2 regions of the Psychrilyobacter atlanticus DSM 19335 genome follow, and region 1 is predicted to be linked to the other one. Evidence: riboswitches for the same ligand, from Rfam matches in the RefSeq annotation. Region 1 holds a riboswitch; the other holds the start of a gene.

Region 1 (8,196 bases):
TGTTATTAATTCATTTATTTCACACCTTCCTAAGGTATCTAAATTTGCTGTAGGTTCATCTAACAGCAACATTTTACTTTCTACTGCTAATGAAGAACCTATGGCAACTTTTTGCTGCTCTCCTCCTGAAAGATTAGATAACATCTCTCTTTTTTTATCTTTCATTTTTACTTGCTCTAATACTTTATCTATTTTTTCCCCTATTTTCTCTGAAGGAGTACAAAAATTCTCCAATGAAAAAGCTATCTCATCTTCAGGATACATTGTACAAAATTGATTCTCTGGATCTTGAAAAACTATTCCAAAATTCTTGGCTATCTCTATAGGAGACATCTCTTCTATATCTGTGCCATCAATTCTAATCTTTCCCTTTACTTCTCCTAGATTATTTCTTTGAATAATCCCAAGAAGACAAAGTAAAAGGCTGCTCTTTCCATATCCACTAGGTGATAGCAGGAGTATTTTTTCATTAGTATCAAAACTTAAATTGATATTTGAAAGTGTTTCCTTCTTATGTCCATAATATTTCAAACTAAAATTTATTAATTCTACCCTAGCCATTTATTTTTATCCTCCTTTCTCTTCCCAGTGAAAATGTGTTTAGACTACCTGTTGATGCTAGAGTATCAGCTACCATCTTACCGCCATATCCTCCTATCAAACCACCAGAAATCACTCTAATTATTAACATCATAACAACCATTTTTACCGGTAAATGAGAAAATCCATACATAATATATGAGTATAAAAATGTTCCTAAACTGGGAAATATCCCTGCTAAAATTAAAACAAACGTATTGTATTTCTTGTAACCTGTTATCGTAAATGCTAATTCACTAGAGGCCCCTTGAATTGCTGCTCCTATTAACATCGTTACTCCTACTGGTGTTCCTAGTAAAACCTCTGACATCGCCGCCATCATCTCACCAAGGAATGCACACCCTGGTTTTCTAATTATATACATACTTGTTACTGCTGACATAAACCAGATACCGTATACTATATCTGTTCCAATAGGCCCAAATATTGCATTAAATATTCCCCAAGCTCCTACACCACCAATATAAATAACTGCATATGCCATCGATAGCACCGCCATAACTACTATCTCTCTCATATTTAGCTTATTCTTTATTATTTTACTCCCCTCCCAACCTTTTAATAATAATTTCTTTAACTTTATCTTTCCCTATTTTATCTTTTTATCTCCTCTCATCCCCATATCCCAAAAAGCTACCTCTAATCTTGTTACTTCCCTAAATATAATTTTTAATTTTTCTAATTTTTTATGACTTATACCATTACCGTAACTATTTAATTTTTCTACAAACTCAACCGTAGAAGACTGATAACCTTCTCCTCCATACATATGGATCCACTCTTTATATGGATTTCCTTCCAACACTGTTTTTTCATCTGCCAGCAACCTTTGTCCTATTTCTCCATATCCAATATAACAAGAAGCAATAGCAATCATTAGATCCAGGTAGTCACCACTCGCCCCAACATCTTTCATATATCTCGTATAAGCAATACACTCTATAGATTCTTCAGAACTTTCTAATTCATGTTTCTCTATCCCCCACTCTTTATACTGACTATGCAGTTCTAGTTCTCCCTCTGTTATCCATAGTGTACCCTCTAGAGCAAACTGTATCTCTTCTAAGCTTTCCCCTTTAAACGCCATCAATGCAAAACACCTTACATAGTGTAATAAATACAGGTAATCTTGTTTTAAATAATATCTGAATTTTTCTATATCCAATGTTCCATCTTGAAGCTGATCTATAAATTCCGGATGGGTATACTCATGCCATACATCCTTACACGCATCTTTTAGTTCTTCTAGTAATGTTTTTTCTTGTTCTATATTAGATACTGACATTAATTTTTCCCTCCTAAATTAAATTTATACATATGATCAATTGGTCCTTTCCCATTTCCAAGATCTATCTTACTTGAAATTGCACTGTATACGTAATTTTTTGCTTTTTTCACTGATTCTTCTACACTACCTCCTAAAGCTAAGTTAGCGGCAATAGCACTAGAAAGTGTACATCCTGTCCCATGAGTATTTTTATTATCTATAAAATCATTTTCAAAAATCTCATATTTGCCATCTTTGTAAAGTATATCAATTGCTTTTTTACTGGTTTCAAGGTGCCCTCCTTTAATTAGGATATAGCCTTTATAATAACTAGATATCTTTTGACATGCTTTTTTCATCTCATCTTCATTAGTTATCTCAAACCCACATAATATCTCTGCTTCCGGCAGATTAGGAGTGATGATAGAAGCCAGTGGCAATAATTCATCTACAAGAGTTTCCCTAGCTTCTTTTTCTAACAAAGTATGACCACTTGTTGATACCATTACTGTATCTAAAACTATGTTTTTTGCATCATAGTTTCTCAATTTTTTTGAAATTATTTTTATTATCTCTGTGTTAGATACCATCCCTATCTTTACTGCCATGGGATATATATCTTCAAATACTGCATCTATTTGATCCTCTATTATTTCTTTATTTATATTTTGAATAGATCTTACCCCAGTTGTATTTTGTGCTGTAATTGCTGTTATTACACTCATTCCAAATGTATTATGCATTGTAAAAGTTTTTAAATCTGCTTGTATTCCAGCTCCTCCACTAGAGTCACTTCCTGCTATAGTTAATACTGTATTCATCTCTTTCCCTCCACCTTTAAAAAAAGTTTTTTTTGCTAAATTAAAGAGTATCTTCGACTCTTTGTATGTGTCTTCTGCCCCATATATAGCTGATACAACCGCTACCCCTGCTATTCCTGTACCTTCTAATTTTAATATATTTGATCTATTTATCCCTCCTATAGCCACCATAGGAATTTTAGAACCTAAAGATAATGCCTTTAAATCAGAATACGAAACATTGTCTGCATCGAGTTTTGTTGTAGTTGCAAACACCGCTCCTACCCCATAATAATCAATATCGCTGTCTATACTTTTATCTAGATGTTCCCTTGTTTGAATCGATAAACCTATGATTTTATCTTCACCCAAAATCTTTCTAGCCTCTGTCGGTGAGATATCTCCCTGACCTATATGCACCCCTTCACAATCTATCTCCTTACACACACCTATATTATCGTTGATAATTAACTTGATGCCCTTTTTATCTGTTATTTTTTTTACTTTTTTTCCCAATTTAATAAAACTATCGGTATCCATATTTTTTTCCCTCAATTGAATTATTGTTACTCCAGCATCTATAGATTGTTCAATCTTTTGAAAATATTCTTCCCAAGATAGACCCCCTTTAGAAATAACACCATAGAGAAGAAGATCTCTCTTCTTTATTCTAGTTGTATTCATAATTCAACACTTCCATAAATTCTTCAAATTTTATAGAACCAACCTTATCCAATATATTATTTTTTAATCTACTCAGTTCCCTTTTTTCTAAAGAGTTTGCAGCTATTTCTCCACAAACACCCATCATTCCAACTCCATAGGTTGTTCCCATAAATATATTTTCTTTATTCCCTCCAAGGCTCACTCCTAATAATGCACTAATCATACAACCTGTTCCTGTAATATCAGACATTATATGATTCCCATTGGACAGATAAACAACTCTTTTACCATCTGTTACCACATCAACTTTTGATGTTACAGCAACAACACAATTATGTACTTTTGATACTTTTTTAGCTATTTCAAAGATACCTTCCTTAGTTAACTCTTTATCTGCAGTGCTCACATCCACTCCGTTAATATCATTATTTCCCTTTAGCAATCCCTTAATCTCACTGATATTCCCCTTAATTACCGATACCTTAACCTTGGATAATATCTCATCTACCCCATCAGTTCTTAACTTAGTAAACCCATAACCTACAGGATCTAAAATTACTGGTATTTCTTTAATATTAGCCATTTCTCCCGCTCTTATCATTGATTCTATAGTCCTTTCATTTATCGTTCCTATATTTATTACCAGGGAGCTGCATACTGATACAACCTCTTCTACCTCTAAAATACTGTCTGCCATGATGGGACTTCCATCAAAAGCTAATTGAATATTAGCACAATCATTTACCGTTACATAGTTTGTAATATTATGTACTAGGGGTCTGTTCTTCTCTATATTTTCCTTTACTTTTTTCAATTCATCTTTCATCTGTATAATTCCTTCCATTTTTCCTCCAAATCTCTTTATAAAACAAAAAGCAACATGATGTTGCATCCAAACAGGCATAATCTAGATCTTTATTATTTTTTATTTACTCCATAAACCTTATCGCAAAATTCTATGTTTACAAAGTGAACTACTAGCATTTTTGTGATGCTCTTGCGGGTATAATTTCCCAAACTACAAAAAAAAGATGCCTTAAACAAAGGCATCTTTAACAATAAAATATTATTTTATCACTTCCTACGCTAGAATTACCTAGATCAGGTTAAAGGTCGAGACTATCTTGTCTCCTCTCAGCCGTTACAGCTCCCTTGCTTTTCTATAATCTATCATAAATATATCTAAATGACAAATAAATTTCATTTTTATCTTTTAAAAAGAATAATTTCTTCCTCTTATAGTGTTCTGCGCTACTGCTAATTTAGCAATAGGTATTCTATATGGTGAACAACTTACATAAGCTAAACCGATTGAGTGGAAAAATTCAATACTTTTTGGATCTCCTCCATGTTCTCCACAAACACCTATCTTAAGACCTTTCTTTGCTGCTCTACCTAAAGTTGCTGCCATCTCCATCAATTTTCCTACACCCTTTATATCTATAGTTTCAAATGGATCTGCATCTAAGATATTTTTTTCTCTGTAGTCAGAGATAAACTTTCCTGCATCATCTCTTGAATATCCAAAAGTTATCTGAGTCAGGTCATTCGTTCCAAAACTAAAGAAGTCTGCTTTTTCTGCAATCTCATCAGCTGTAACACAAGCTCTAGGAACTTCTATCATCGTTCCTATTTTATATTCCATATCTATATCTGAGTTTTCAATTACTTCATCTACTATTAATACTAATCTATCTCTCAAGTATCCAAGTTCTTCTACTTTTCCTACTAATGGAATCATTATTTCAGGTTTCACTTCGATTCCAGATTTTTTAACTTCTATCGCAGCTTCAATGATTGCTCTAGACTGCATCTCATAGATCTCAGGGTAAGTTATTCCTAATCTACACCCACGATGACCCAGCATAGGGTTTAATTCTTCTAACTTTAACATTCTATTATCTATCTCTTCCATGGTAATTCCCATAGATTCTGTTAACTTTAATTTCTCTTCTATCTCTCTTGGTAAGAACTCATGTAGTGGAGGATCGATCAATCTTACTGTTACAGAATTCCCTTTCATTGCTTCAAATATTCCTTTAAAATCAAGTCTTTGAAGAGGTAAAATACTCTCTAAAGCTATCTTTCTTTCGTGACTATTTTCAGCTAAGATCATCTCTCTAACATGATTTATCTTTTTTTCCTCGAAAAACATATGTTCAGTTCTACAAAGACCTATTCCATTTGCTCCAAAGTCATAAGCAACTTTGGCATCTAAAGGTGTATCAGCATTTGCCAAAACCTTCATTGCTCCAATTTCACTAGACCAATCCAGGATCATCTTAAATTCATCTGTTAATCCAGAGTCACTTTTATTAAGCTCACCTAAGTATACATTTCCTGTACTTCCATTTAATGATATACATTCTCCCTCAGAGACCGTGATATTTCCTACTTTAAATTCTCTTCTTTCTTCATCTAAGTCAAGTGATCCACATCCACAGATACAGCATCTACCCATTCCACGGGCAACTACTGCTGCATGGGAAGTCATCCCTCCACGAACAGTTAATATTCCATCTGCTATATTCATTCCTTCAATATCTTCTGGTGAAGTTTCTAATCTTACTAAGATTCCGCCATTATTTTCCTTTATTTTTTCTGAACTAAAGTATACTTTTCCTGTTGCAGCACCTGGTGATGCAGCTAATCCAGTCACTAAAACTTCTGAATTTGATAACTCTTCTTCTGAAAATGTTGGATGTAGTAACTGTGAGATCATCTCAGGTTCTATCATCATTATAGCTTTTTCCTTAGTTATTATACCTTCATTAACTAAATCTGTAGCTACTTTTATAGCCGCATTTGCAGTTCTCTTACCATTTCTTGTCTGAAGGATGTATAATTTATGATTTTCAATAGTAAATTCTATATCCTGCATATCTTTATAGTGATCTTCTAAAAGGCCACATAGATCTATTAACTCTTTATAAGTTTCAGGCATTACATTTTCTAATTCTTCTATCTTTTTTGGAGTTCTTATTCCTGCTACTACATCTTCCCCTTGAGCATCGATTAAAAATTCACCAAACAATTTATTTTCACCACAAGATGGATTTCTAGTAAATACTACTCCTGTACCTGAAGTATCTCCCATATTACCAAATACCATAGATTGAACTGTAACTCCTGTTCCAATATCATGTGGGATATTATTTAAATTACGGTAGTAGATAGCTCTAGGATTGTTCCAAGAGCTAAATACTGCTTCGATTGCTGCTAACAGTTGGTCCATTGGATCTTCTGGAAACTTAAAGTTTACTTCTGATTTGAAGAGTTTTTTATATTCTTTAATATAAGTTTCTTTTTTAGTTCCATTCTTCTCAAGTTCTTTTTCAAGTAAATCATACTTGTACTTTTCAATTCCATATACTACCTCCGAAAACATTTGTATAAATCTTTTATAACTATTAAATGCAAACTCTTCATTTCCTGTTTGCGTTGCAAGTAACTTATATGTTTTGTCATTTAAACCTAAGTTTAAGATTGTATCCATCATTCCAGGCATAGATATGGCAGCACCAGATCTTACTGAAACAAAAAGTGGATTATCTCCTCCAAATTTTTTATCTGTCACGGCCTCTAAGTTCTTTAAGTTTTGCTCTATATCTTTCTTTAAGCCCTTCCATACTTTTTTTTGCTCTTCATAGTATTTCATACAAGCTTCTGTCGTTATAACAAATCCTTGTGGAATTGGTAATCCTAATTTAGTCATTTCAGAAAGGTTTGCACCTTTTCCTCCTAATAAAGACTTCATTTCCTTTCCACCGTCGTTAAAGGAATAAATAAATTTTTTCATGAGTTAATCCTCCTTGAGTATTATGCTTTTATTAATTTTAAGATGATCTCTGCCGTTTCTTCAATGGCTTTTTGTGATACATCTATTACTGGACACCGTAATTTTTTCATTATACTGTCTGAATAATCCAATTCTTCCAATATTCTTCCGAAGGATGCATAACTAGATGCTCTCTCCTCTGCTTTCATTGTTTTTAACCTTTCTTCTCTTATCTTGTTTAACTTATCTATAGATATGGTCAACCCAATTACCTGAGTTGCCTCAAAGATCTCTTTTGGAATAGGTACTTCTGGAACCAATGGTATATTTATTATCTTTAATCCACTTTTATTGGCTAAATAGATTGACAGGGGTGTTTTAGATGTCCTGGATAAACCCACAATCAGAAGATCCGCTTCTAATATTCCCCGGCTTATCTTTCCATCGTCATACTTTACTGCAAATTCCATAGCCTCAATACGTTTAAAATACTTTTCATCCATCTTCTTAAATGAATTTGCTTTAGATTTTTTAAATAATTTTTTAAATCCATATTTTAAAATTTTAAAAGTATCAAAATATGTTATGTCTTTTTCTATACAAAACTTTTCTAGTTTTCGAAGCTGTTTTTTATCTTTTAAACTGTAAAAAACTAAATTTTGAGAATTTATAACTTCTAATTTTTCAAATTCTTTCTGGGTTATCTGTATTAGTTTAAAATCTTCCCGATTCAATTCATCTTTAATTACTTTTAAGATAACTTCTGAGTCCACTATAGCGTCATCTTTAATAAAATATATATCAATAATAGAAATCCCTCCTGCTACCTACGTCAACTATAATAAAGTCTCAAACAAAACCTTACTTAGATCCGTTTTCGAAATCTTCCCTACAATTTTATATCCATTTAATTCTTTAGAATACTCAACTATCGGCAGGGAATCTACCTCTTTTTTTACAATTATTTCAGCAGCTTCAAACAATGTAGCATCTGTAGTACAAAAGTGTATATTCGGCATTCTGCTCATTATCAAGCTGATTGGCAGAGACGAAAGATCCATCCCTCCTATAGCTGCTTTAAGTAG
Region 2 (8,196 bases), on a different contig from region 1:
GAAGGAAAATACTCTTGGATAGATGACCTATTGGATATGGTCTATATGGATGAGGAGTTAGAAGAGATAGTTGAAAAGATAAGCAAGAAGTAAAAATAAAAAAGTTTCTTTATAAAAATGAGGTGTTTATCCATTTTTGGATAGCACCTTTTTTTCTTATAAAGTATTAAAAAAATCATACAAAACATTGCTTCAGTTCTAAAATGGTTCTTTTGGTTCAGAAACAAGAATAAATATTTTGTTATATAGAAAAAGTGTTGTATAAACATAAGGTGCAGAAATAGTATAAAAACTATATAAGTTATACTGGGTTTATTGTATATTAAAAAATGAAAAATTGGAGGGAGAAAATGAAACAAGAAAACGTTAAAGCAAGTTTTAAAGGGTTGGTACCATTTTTTGTTTTTATTGGAATTTATTTAGGAAGCGGATTGATGTTGCAGTCTCAGGGGGTAGAATTAGCATTTTATCAACTGCCTGCTCCTATAGCAGCTTTTGCTGGAATCGTAACTGCTTTTATTCTTTTTAAAGGCACGATCAACGAAAAATTTAGTACTTTTGTCAAGGGATGCGGTCATCAGGATATAATAATAATGTGTATAATATATCTTCTTGCCGGAGCATTTGCTGGAGTATCTAAGGCCATGGGAGGAGTAGATTCTACTGTTAATTTAGGACTTACTTATATACCGGCACAATATATTGCAGCCGGGTTATTTATCATCGCCGGATTTATTTCTACAGCTACAGGAACTTCTGTAGGTGCTATTGTTGCCATTGCTCCAATTGCTGTGGGATTAGCTGAAAAAGGGGGACTTTCCCTTCCACTAGTGCTCTCTGCTGTTATGGGAGGAGCTATGTTTGGAGATAACCTTTCAATAATTTCAGATACTACAATTGCAGCTACCAGGACTCAAGGTGTAGAGATGAAGGATAAGTTTAGAGTTAATATTTTAATTACTGCTCCTGCAGCTATTATTACAATTATACTTCTAATTATTTTTGGAAGACCTGAAATTTTACCTGAGGTTCAAAACTATGACTTTAGTCTGATTAAAATTTTGCCATATCTCTTTGTACTTGGATTTTCTTTGATTGGAATGAATGTTTTCCTAGTTTTAACCGGGGGAATTGCTCTTTCTGGAGTAATCGGTCTTATTTATGGAGATTTTACTGTCCTCACTTTTTCAAAAGAAATTTATAATGGATTTGTAGGAATGAATGAGATCTTTCTCCTTTCATTTCTTACAGGTGGTTTAGCTGCTATGGTTACTAAAGCTGGTGGAATTCAGTGGCTCCTTGAAAAAATACAAAAGAGTATCAGGGGACCAAAAACAGCTCAATTAGGAATCGGGGCATTGGTGGGACTTACAGATATGGCTGTAGCTAATAATACAGTTGCAATAATTATAAATGGTTCCATAGCTAAAAAACTCTGTAGAAAGTATGAAGTTGACCCGAGAAAAAGTGCCGCTATATTGGATATTTTTTCTTGTATAGCTCAGGGTTTTATCCCTTATGGAGCTCAAATGCTGATTTTAGTAGGTTTTGCAGGGGGGAAAGTAACACCGTTGGAAGTTATGCCTCTATTGTGGTATCAGCAATTATTGTTATTAGCTGTTATAGTTTCAGTTCATATACCGTTTGCTGATGGTCTTATGAGAAAAAAACCATGGGTATGGGAAGTTGATACAGAAAATCTCTAAAAGTGTTCTTTAAAATAATATTTTTTCTAAAAAAATATTGTGTTTTAGAAAAAAATGTTATATACATGGAGTAGAAACATTTTAAAATTTAAGGGGGCTTAAAATGAAAGGGATTCAAGAAAAAGGATTTGGAACAAAGGCAATACATGGAGGAGCAGAAAAAAATCCATTTGGAACATTAACTACACCGATATACCAAAGTTCTACATTTGTATTTGATAGTGCAGAACAAGGTGGTAAAAGGTTTGCTTTAGAAGAAGCAGGATATATTTATTCAAGATTAGGAAACCCTACATCAAGTGTTGTAGAAGGAAAATTAGCATTATTAGAGGGAGCAGAAGCGGCGTTAGCAACTAGTTCAGGAATGGGAGCTATCTCATCTACTATGTGGACATTGCTTAAAGCTGGGGATCATTTATTAGCTGACAAAACTTTATATGGGTGTACATATGCTTTCTTGTGTCATGGATTAACTAAATTTGGAATCGATGTAGAATTTGTTGATACTTCTGATTTAGAAGCTGTGAAAAAAGCTATGAAACCTAATACTAGAATAGTTTATTTAGAAACACCGGCAAATCCTAACTTAAAAGTTGTGGATGTAACAGCTGTTTGTGAGATAGCTCATAAAAATGAAGGAACTAAGGTAGTAGTAGACAATACATTTGCAACACCATACCTTCAAAATCCTATAAAATTAGGTGCTGACTTAGTAGTTCATTCAGCAACTAAATACTTAAATGGTCATGGAGACGTAGTAGCAGGATTTGTAGCAGGAGATTTAGAAACAGTAACTCAAATAAGATTAATAGGTGTAAAGGATATGACTGGTTCAGTTCTTAGTCCGCAAGACGCTTTTCTTATGATAAGAGGAATGAAGACTTTAGAGCTTAGAATGGAAAGACATTGCAGTAATGCATATGACATAGCTAGATTCTTAGATGATCATCCTATGATAGAAAAGGTATATTATCCAGGGCTTGAATCTCATGAAGGACACGAGATTGCAAAGGAGCAAATGAATGGATTTGGTGGAATAATAGCATTTGACGTAAAGGGTGGAATAGAAGCTGGGAAGAAATTATTAAATAGCTTGGAGTTATGTACTTTGGCAGTAAGTTTAGGAGATACAGAAACATTGATCCAGCATCCGGCATCGATGACACATTCTCCATATACTAGAGAAGAGAGATTAGCATCAGGAATTACAGATGGATTAGTTAGAATATCTGTAGGTTTAGAAGGTGTAAATGATATTATAGATGATTTAAAGCAGGGATTGGAAAAGTTATAGAACATATAAAATAGCGGGGATCTATCTTCGCTATTTTTTTATTAACACTAAAGTTTTTATGTTGTTTATGATATAATAACAGGTGGAAATAAGAAAATAAAAAGGAGATAGGATCATGGCTAAATGGACAGGAAGAAGTAAAGGAAGAAAAAACAATGTAGCAGAATTTGGAAAAGAATTGGTAAGAAGATCAAAATCAACCTGTGAACTATGTGGAGAATCTGGAAGGAGTCTCAGTGTATACGAAGTTGGAAAAACTGAGGAAGATGCTGACTTAGAGAGGTGTGTCCATGTATGTGATGAATGTAAAAATACAATGAAAAGATTAAATAAAGCTGGTGAGAATGATCTGAGATTTTTAAATCATGCAATTTGGAGTGAAGAAACTACAGTAAAAGCTACAGCACTTCATATTATTTCTGAGATAGAGAATAGAAATAGGTATTCATGGATCGATGATCTGGTGGATATGGTTTATATAGATAATGAATTAAAAGAAATATGCGAAAGGATGAAACATTAAAAAGGAGGACTCATGATAGATTTACATATGCATTCTACATTTTCAGATGGGACACTGACTCCTACACAGCTGATAGAACGAGCTAAACAAAATAATATAGAGGTCATGGCTATTACCGATCATGATAATGTAGATGGACTGAAAGAGGGAAGAATAGAGGCAGAAAAAAAAGGTATAACATTTATAAATGGAATAGAGGTTTCAGCTAATTTTTTGAATAAAGACATCCATATACTGGGGTATTTTTTAAATTTAGAGGATGAAGAATTTTTGGAATGGCTAAAAAATCTTCAAGAGAAAAGACAGAATAGAACCTTGGAGATACTGAAAAAATTAGCTGATTTAGGAATAGATATAAGTTTATCCGAAGTAGAAGGGGAAGTTCTTGGGAATGTAATCGGACGGCCTCATATAGCTAAGATAATAATAAAAAAAGGTTTTGCAGTTACCATGGATCAAGTATTTGACAGGTATTTGGGAGACGGAAAACCTGCATACGTTCCCAAGGTAGGGGTTGATATGGTGGAAGTAGTAAAAAAATTAAAAGCCAATGGAGCTGTAGTTATCTTGGCTCACCCACATCTGATATCCCATCCAGATGATACAGTGATAAATATAATAGATAATTTGATAAAAAATGGATTGGACGGGCTGGAACTGTATTATCCTAATATAGCTCTGAGAAAAAAAAATAAACTTATGAAGATAGCTAAAAAAAGAGATCTTATCTTAACTGGAGGTTCTGATTTTCATGGACTTCACAGGGCAGGGATAGACATAGGGCTAGGAAATATTTCTACAGAAGTGTTTCAAAAAATGGTAGAAAAAAAAGAAAAGATTGACAAAAACAGAAAAAATATATAAACTAAAATTGAATCAAGAAAGAGACAATCGAATAGACAGCTAGGGGAGCCATGTGGCTGAGAAGTATAAAATTACTGACCCTTTGAACCTGAATCTAGTTAACACTAGCGTAGGAAAGCGGAGTTTTTTTATAAAATTTATAGTAAGTTATATTTTTTTAGAGAACAATCATAACCGTATACCTGTGGGTATACGGTTTTTTTATTACATAAAGACTAAAGGGGGATAGATGGAGATAACTTTAAACGGTGAGGTAAAAAAAGTAGAAGCAGAAAATATCCATGATCTGGTAAAAAGTTTAGGGCTGGATAGTGATGGTGTGGTGATTTTACACAACGATGAGGTCGTAAAAAAGAACCTTTGGTCGAGAAGTAATTTGAATTTAAGAGATAGCGTAGAAGTATTATATTTTGTATCAGGGGGATAGAGATGGATAAATTAATATTAGGCGGAGTGGAATTTAAAAGCAGATTGTTGACAGGAACAGGCAAGTTTTCTTCTAAAGATGAGATACCAAAGATGCTAGAGGCCAGCCAGTCACAGATAATAACCATGGCTCTTAGAAGGGTAAATTTAAATAATAGTGATGAAAATATATTGAATTATATTCCTAAAGACATTACTCTACTGCCCAATACATCAGGGGCTAGAAATGCAGAGGAAGCCATAAAGATTGCAAGGATAGCAAGAGCTGCAGGATGTGGTGATTTTATTAAGATAGAGGTAATAAATGATATGAAATATTTAATGCCGGATAATGCGGAGACTATTAAGGCAACGAAGGTTCTGGCAGGTGAAGGGTTTATAGTATTACCGTATATGACTCCAGATCTAATAGCTGGACAGAGATTAAAGGAAGCTGGAGCAGCAGCAGTAATGCCTTTGGGGTCACCTATAGGATCAAATCGTGGGATAGAAACTAAGGCAATGATTGAGATAATGATAGAAAATATAGATCTTCCAATCATCGTGGATGCAGGGATCGGGAAACCATCCCAGGCAGCAGAAGCTATGGAGATGGGAGCAGCAGCAGTACTTGTAAACACTGCAATAGCGTGCTCTCCTAACCCAGCTGAGATGGGAGAAGCTTTTGCATTGGCAGTAAAAGCAGGAAGGATGGCATACAAAGCTAGGATGGCAGAGGAAAGCAGATATGCCAATGCATCGTCACCACTGACAGGTTTTTTACATAATAATTAGGAGGAAAGATGTCATTTTATAAAGAAGTAGAAAAATTCAAAGATTTTGATATGGAAAAATATATGGATGAACTTACCCATGAAGAGATAAAAAGATCTATAAAAAAAGATAAATTAACTAAGTTTGATTTTTTAAATTTGTTATCTCCTAAGGCCAAGGATCATCTGGAGGAGATGGCAAAGGAAGCCCAGAGGAGGAGTGTCCAGCAGTTTGGAAAGATAATAAGTCTGTATATCCCCATGTATATTTCAAACTACTGTACCAATGAATGCACCTATTGCGGATTCAATAAAAACAATAAGATTGATAGAAAACACCTTAAATTAAATGAGATACAAGCTGAAGCTATAGAGATCGCCAAAACAGGGATAAGACATATCCTCCTTTTAACAGGGGAAGCCGAAGGGTTAGTGGGAGTAGATTATATAGAGGATGCAGTTAAAATATTGAAAAAGCATTTTGATTCTGTAGTGGTAGAGATATACCCATTGGAGACAGAAGAATACAGGAGGTTAGGTAATATTGGAGTTGACGGACTGACTATATACCAGGAAGTTTATGATGAAAAAATCTATAAAAGTGTACATCTGGGAGGAAAAAAATCAGATTATATGTGGAGGCTGGAAACACCTGAAAGGGGAGCTAAAGCAGGACTTAGAAGTATAAATATCGGGACCTTATTTGGATTGGGAGATTTGGTAGAGGAAGCTTATCTATCGGGACTTCATGCTGAATATCTTACAGATAAATATTTAAACAGTGAGTTTTCTATCTCACTGCCTCGTATAAATGAAGCAGAGGGTGGTTATAAGAGTAAATATATCTTAGATGACGCAAGTTTTGTTCAGTTTGTTTTGGCTTATAGACTATTTCTTCCTAAAGCAGGGATAAATATATCTACCAGAGAGGTTGCGGAGTTCAGGGATAACCTGATTGGATTGGGAGTGACTAAATTTTCAGCAGGATCCAAAACCAATGTAGGAGCATATAGTGATATGGAAAAATCAACACCACAATTTGAAATTTCAGACAACAGAAGTGTGGAGGAGACAGAAAGTGCCATAAGAGAAAGGGGTTATCAGGTAGTTCATAAAGACTGGGAGCTGATTGTATGAAGATAGGTATTTTAGGAGCTGGAGGGATAGGATCAAATGTAGCAGTTAATTTAGTAAGAAGCGGGGTATCGAACCTTAAGATAGCTGACTTTGACAGGATAGAGAATTCTAATCTCAACAGACAGTTTTATTTTCATGATCAGATTGGAAAATCTAAAGTAGAAGCATTGAGGGAAAATTTAACGAGGATAGCACCAAACTTAGAGATTGAAATCATAGATAAAAAAATTGAAAAAAATAATATAAAAGATCTATTTTTTGACTGCGATATCCTGGTAGAAGCCTTTGATAAGAAGGAGTATAAGACTCTATTAGTAGAGGAGTTTTATGATTCTAATAAACTTATTGTTTCAGCCTCTGGGATAGCACATCATGATACCGACAATATACATACTAAAAAATTTGGTGAAAATCTATATGTGGTTGGAGATTTTAAAAAGGGGATCGATAAATATAAAACCTACTCTCCTAAGGTTTTGATAGTAGCTTCTATAATGGCTAATCTTGTGATGAATAAGGGAGGATATTATGAAAAAAACTAAAGGGACTATACCTCATGGAATATACGGGATCACAGGGGAGAAGTTTGCCAATGGAAGGTCTAATATAGAGTGTGTGAGATCTATGATTGATGGTGGAATAAAGATAATCCAATACAGGGAGAAGGAAAAATCTATAAAGGAAAAGGTAGAAGAGATTATAGAAATAAGAAGATTATGCCTTGAAAATAATGTTATTTTTATAGTCAACGACCATGTAGATATAGCAATTTTAGTAGATGCAGACGGGGTTCACGTAGGGCAGGATGATATGGAGATATCTCATGTAAGAAAGTTAATTGGAAAAGATAAGATAATAGGAAGATCTACCCATTGTCTGGAGCACGCCAAGAAAGCTGTGGCAGATGGAGCTGATTATATTGGGGTAGGACCTATATTTAAGACAACTACGAAGGAAAAAGATCCTGTAGGACTGGAATATTTAGAAGAAGTTATAAAAAATATAGATCTGCCTTTTGTAGCAATTGGTGGGATAAAAGAGAGTAATGTAGAGGAAGTAAAAAGGTTGGGAGCTGCCAGTATATGTATGGTCAGTGAGATAGTAGGAGCAGAAAATATTGTAGAAAAGATTAAAAAATTAAATGAAATAATAGATTAAATAGGGGGGCAAGATGAATAATTATACAACACAGATGAATGCAGCTAAAAAAGGAATAATAACAAAGGAAATGAGGGATGTATTGGCATCTGAAACTATAGATGAAAAGACATTACTTAAAAAGATGAGTGAGGGAAAGATCGTAATACCTGCAAATAAAAATCATAAATCTCTTAGAGGAATAGCTGTTGGAGAAGGTCTAAAAACTAAGGTAAATGTAAACTTAGGAGTATCGGAAGATTCATATGATTTAGACTTAGAATTTGAAAAGGTAAAAAAAGCATTGGAATATAAGGCAGATGCAATTATGGATCTTAGTATCTTTGGAGCTACCAA

Evidence for each region. Region 1 has a riboswitch for thiamine pyrophosphate ahead of thiM (hydroxyethylthiazole kinase). Riboswitches for the same ligand answer to the same signal wherever they lie in the genome.
Region 2: it holds a riboswitch for thiamine pyrophosphate, as region 1 does, so the genes downstream of both, thiS (sulfur carrier protein ThiS) here and thiM (hydroxyethylthiazole kinase) in region 1, are expected to answer to the same signal.

Annotation. Positions count from the first base shown of each region.
Region 1 covers NZ_KE384548.1:357,431-365,626, reverse strand. The annotation lists gene K337_RS0113520 (ABC transporter ATP-binding protein) at 1-561, opposite strand, end outside; gene K337_RS0113515 (ECF transporter S component) at 554-1,117, opposite strand; gene tenA (thiaminase II) at 1,190-1,885, opposite strand; gene thiD (bifunctional hydroxymethylpyrimidine kinase/phosphomethylpyrimidine kinase) at 1,885-3,351, opposite strand; gene thiM (hydroxyethylthiazole kinase) at 3,338-4,177, opposite strand; TPP riboswitch at 4,395-4,497, opposite strand; gene ppdK (pyruvate, phosphate dikinase) at 4,547-7,132, opposite strand; gene ppsR (pyruvate, phosphate dikinase/phosphoenolpyruvate synthase regulator) at 7,153-7,884, opposite strand; gene K337_RS0113485 (CBS domain-containing protein) at 7,948-8,196, opposite strand, start outside.
Region 2 covers NZ_KE384547.1:1,986,036-1,994,231, reverse strand. The annotation lists gene K337_RS0110035 (hypothetical protein) at 1-93, shown strand, start outside; gene K337_RS0110030 (Na+/H+ antiporter NhaC family protein) at 351-1,706, shown strand; gene megL (methionine gamma-lyase) at 1,810-3,000, shown strand; gene K337_RS19215 (hypothetical protein) at 3,116-3,523, shown strand; gene K337_RS0110015 (PHP domain-containing protein) at 3,536-4,387, shown strand; TPP riboswitch at 4,419-4,520, shown strand; gene thiS (sulfur carrier protein ThiS) at 4,617-4,814, shown strand; gene K337_RS0110000 (thiazole synthase) at 4,817-5,587, shown strand; gene thiH (2-iminoacetate synthase ThiH) at 5,596-6,702, shown strand; gene thiF (sulfur carrier protein ThiS adenylyltransferase ThiF) at 6,699-7,244, shown strand; gene thiE (thiamine phosphate synthase) at 7,231-7,860, shown strand; gene thiC (phosphomethylpyrimidine synthase ThiC) at 7,874-8,196, shown strand, end outside.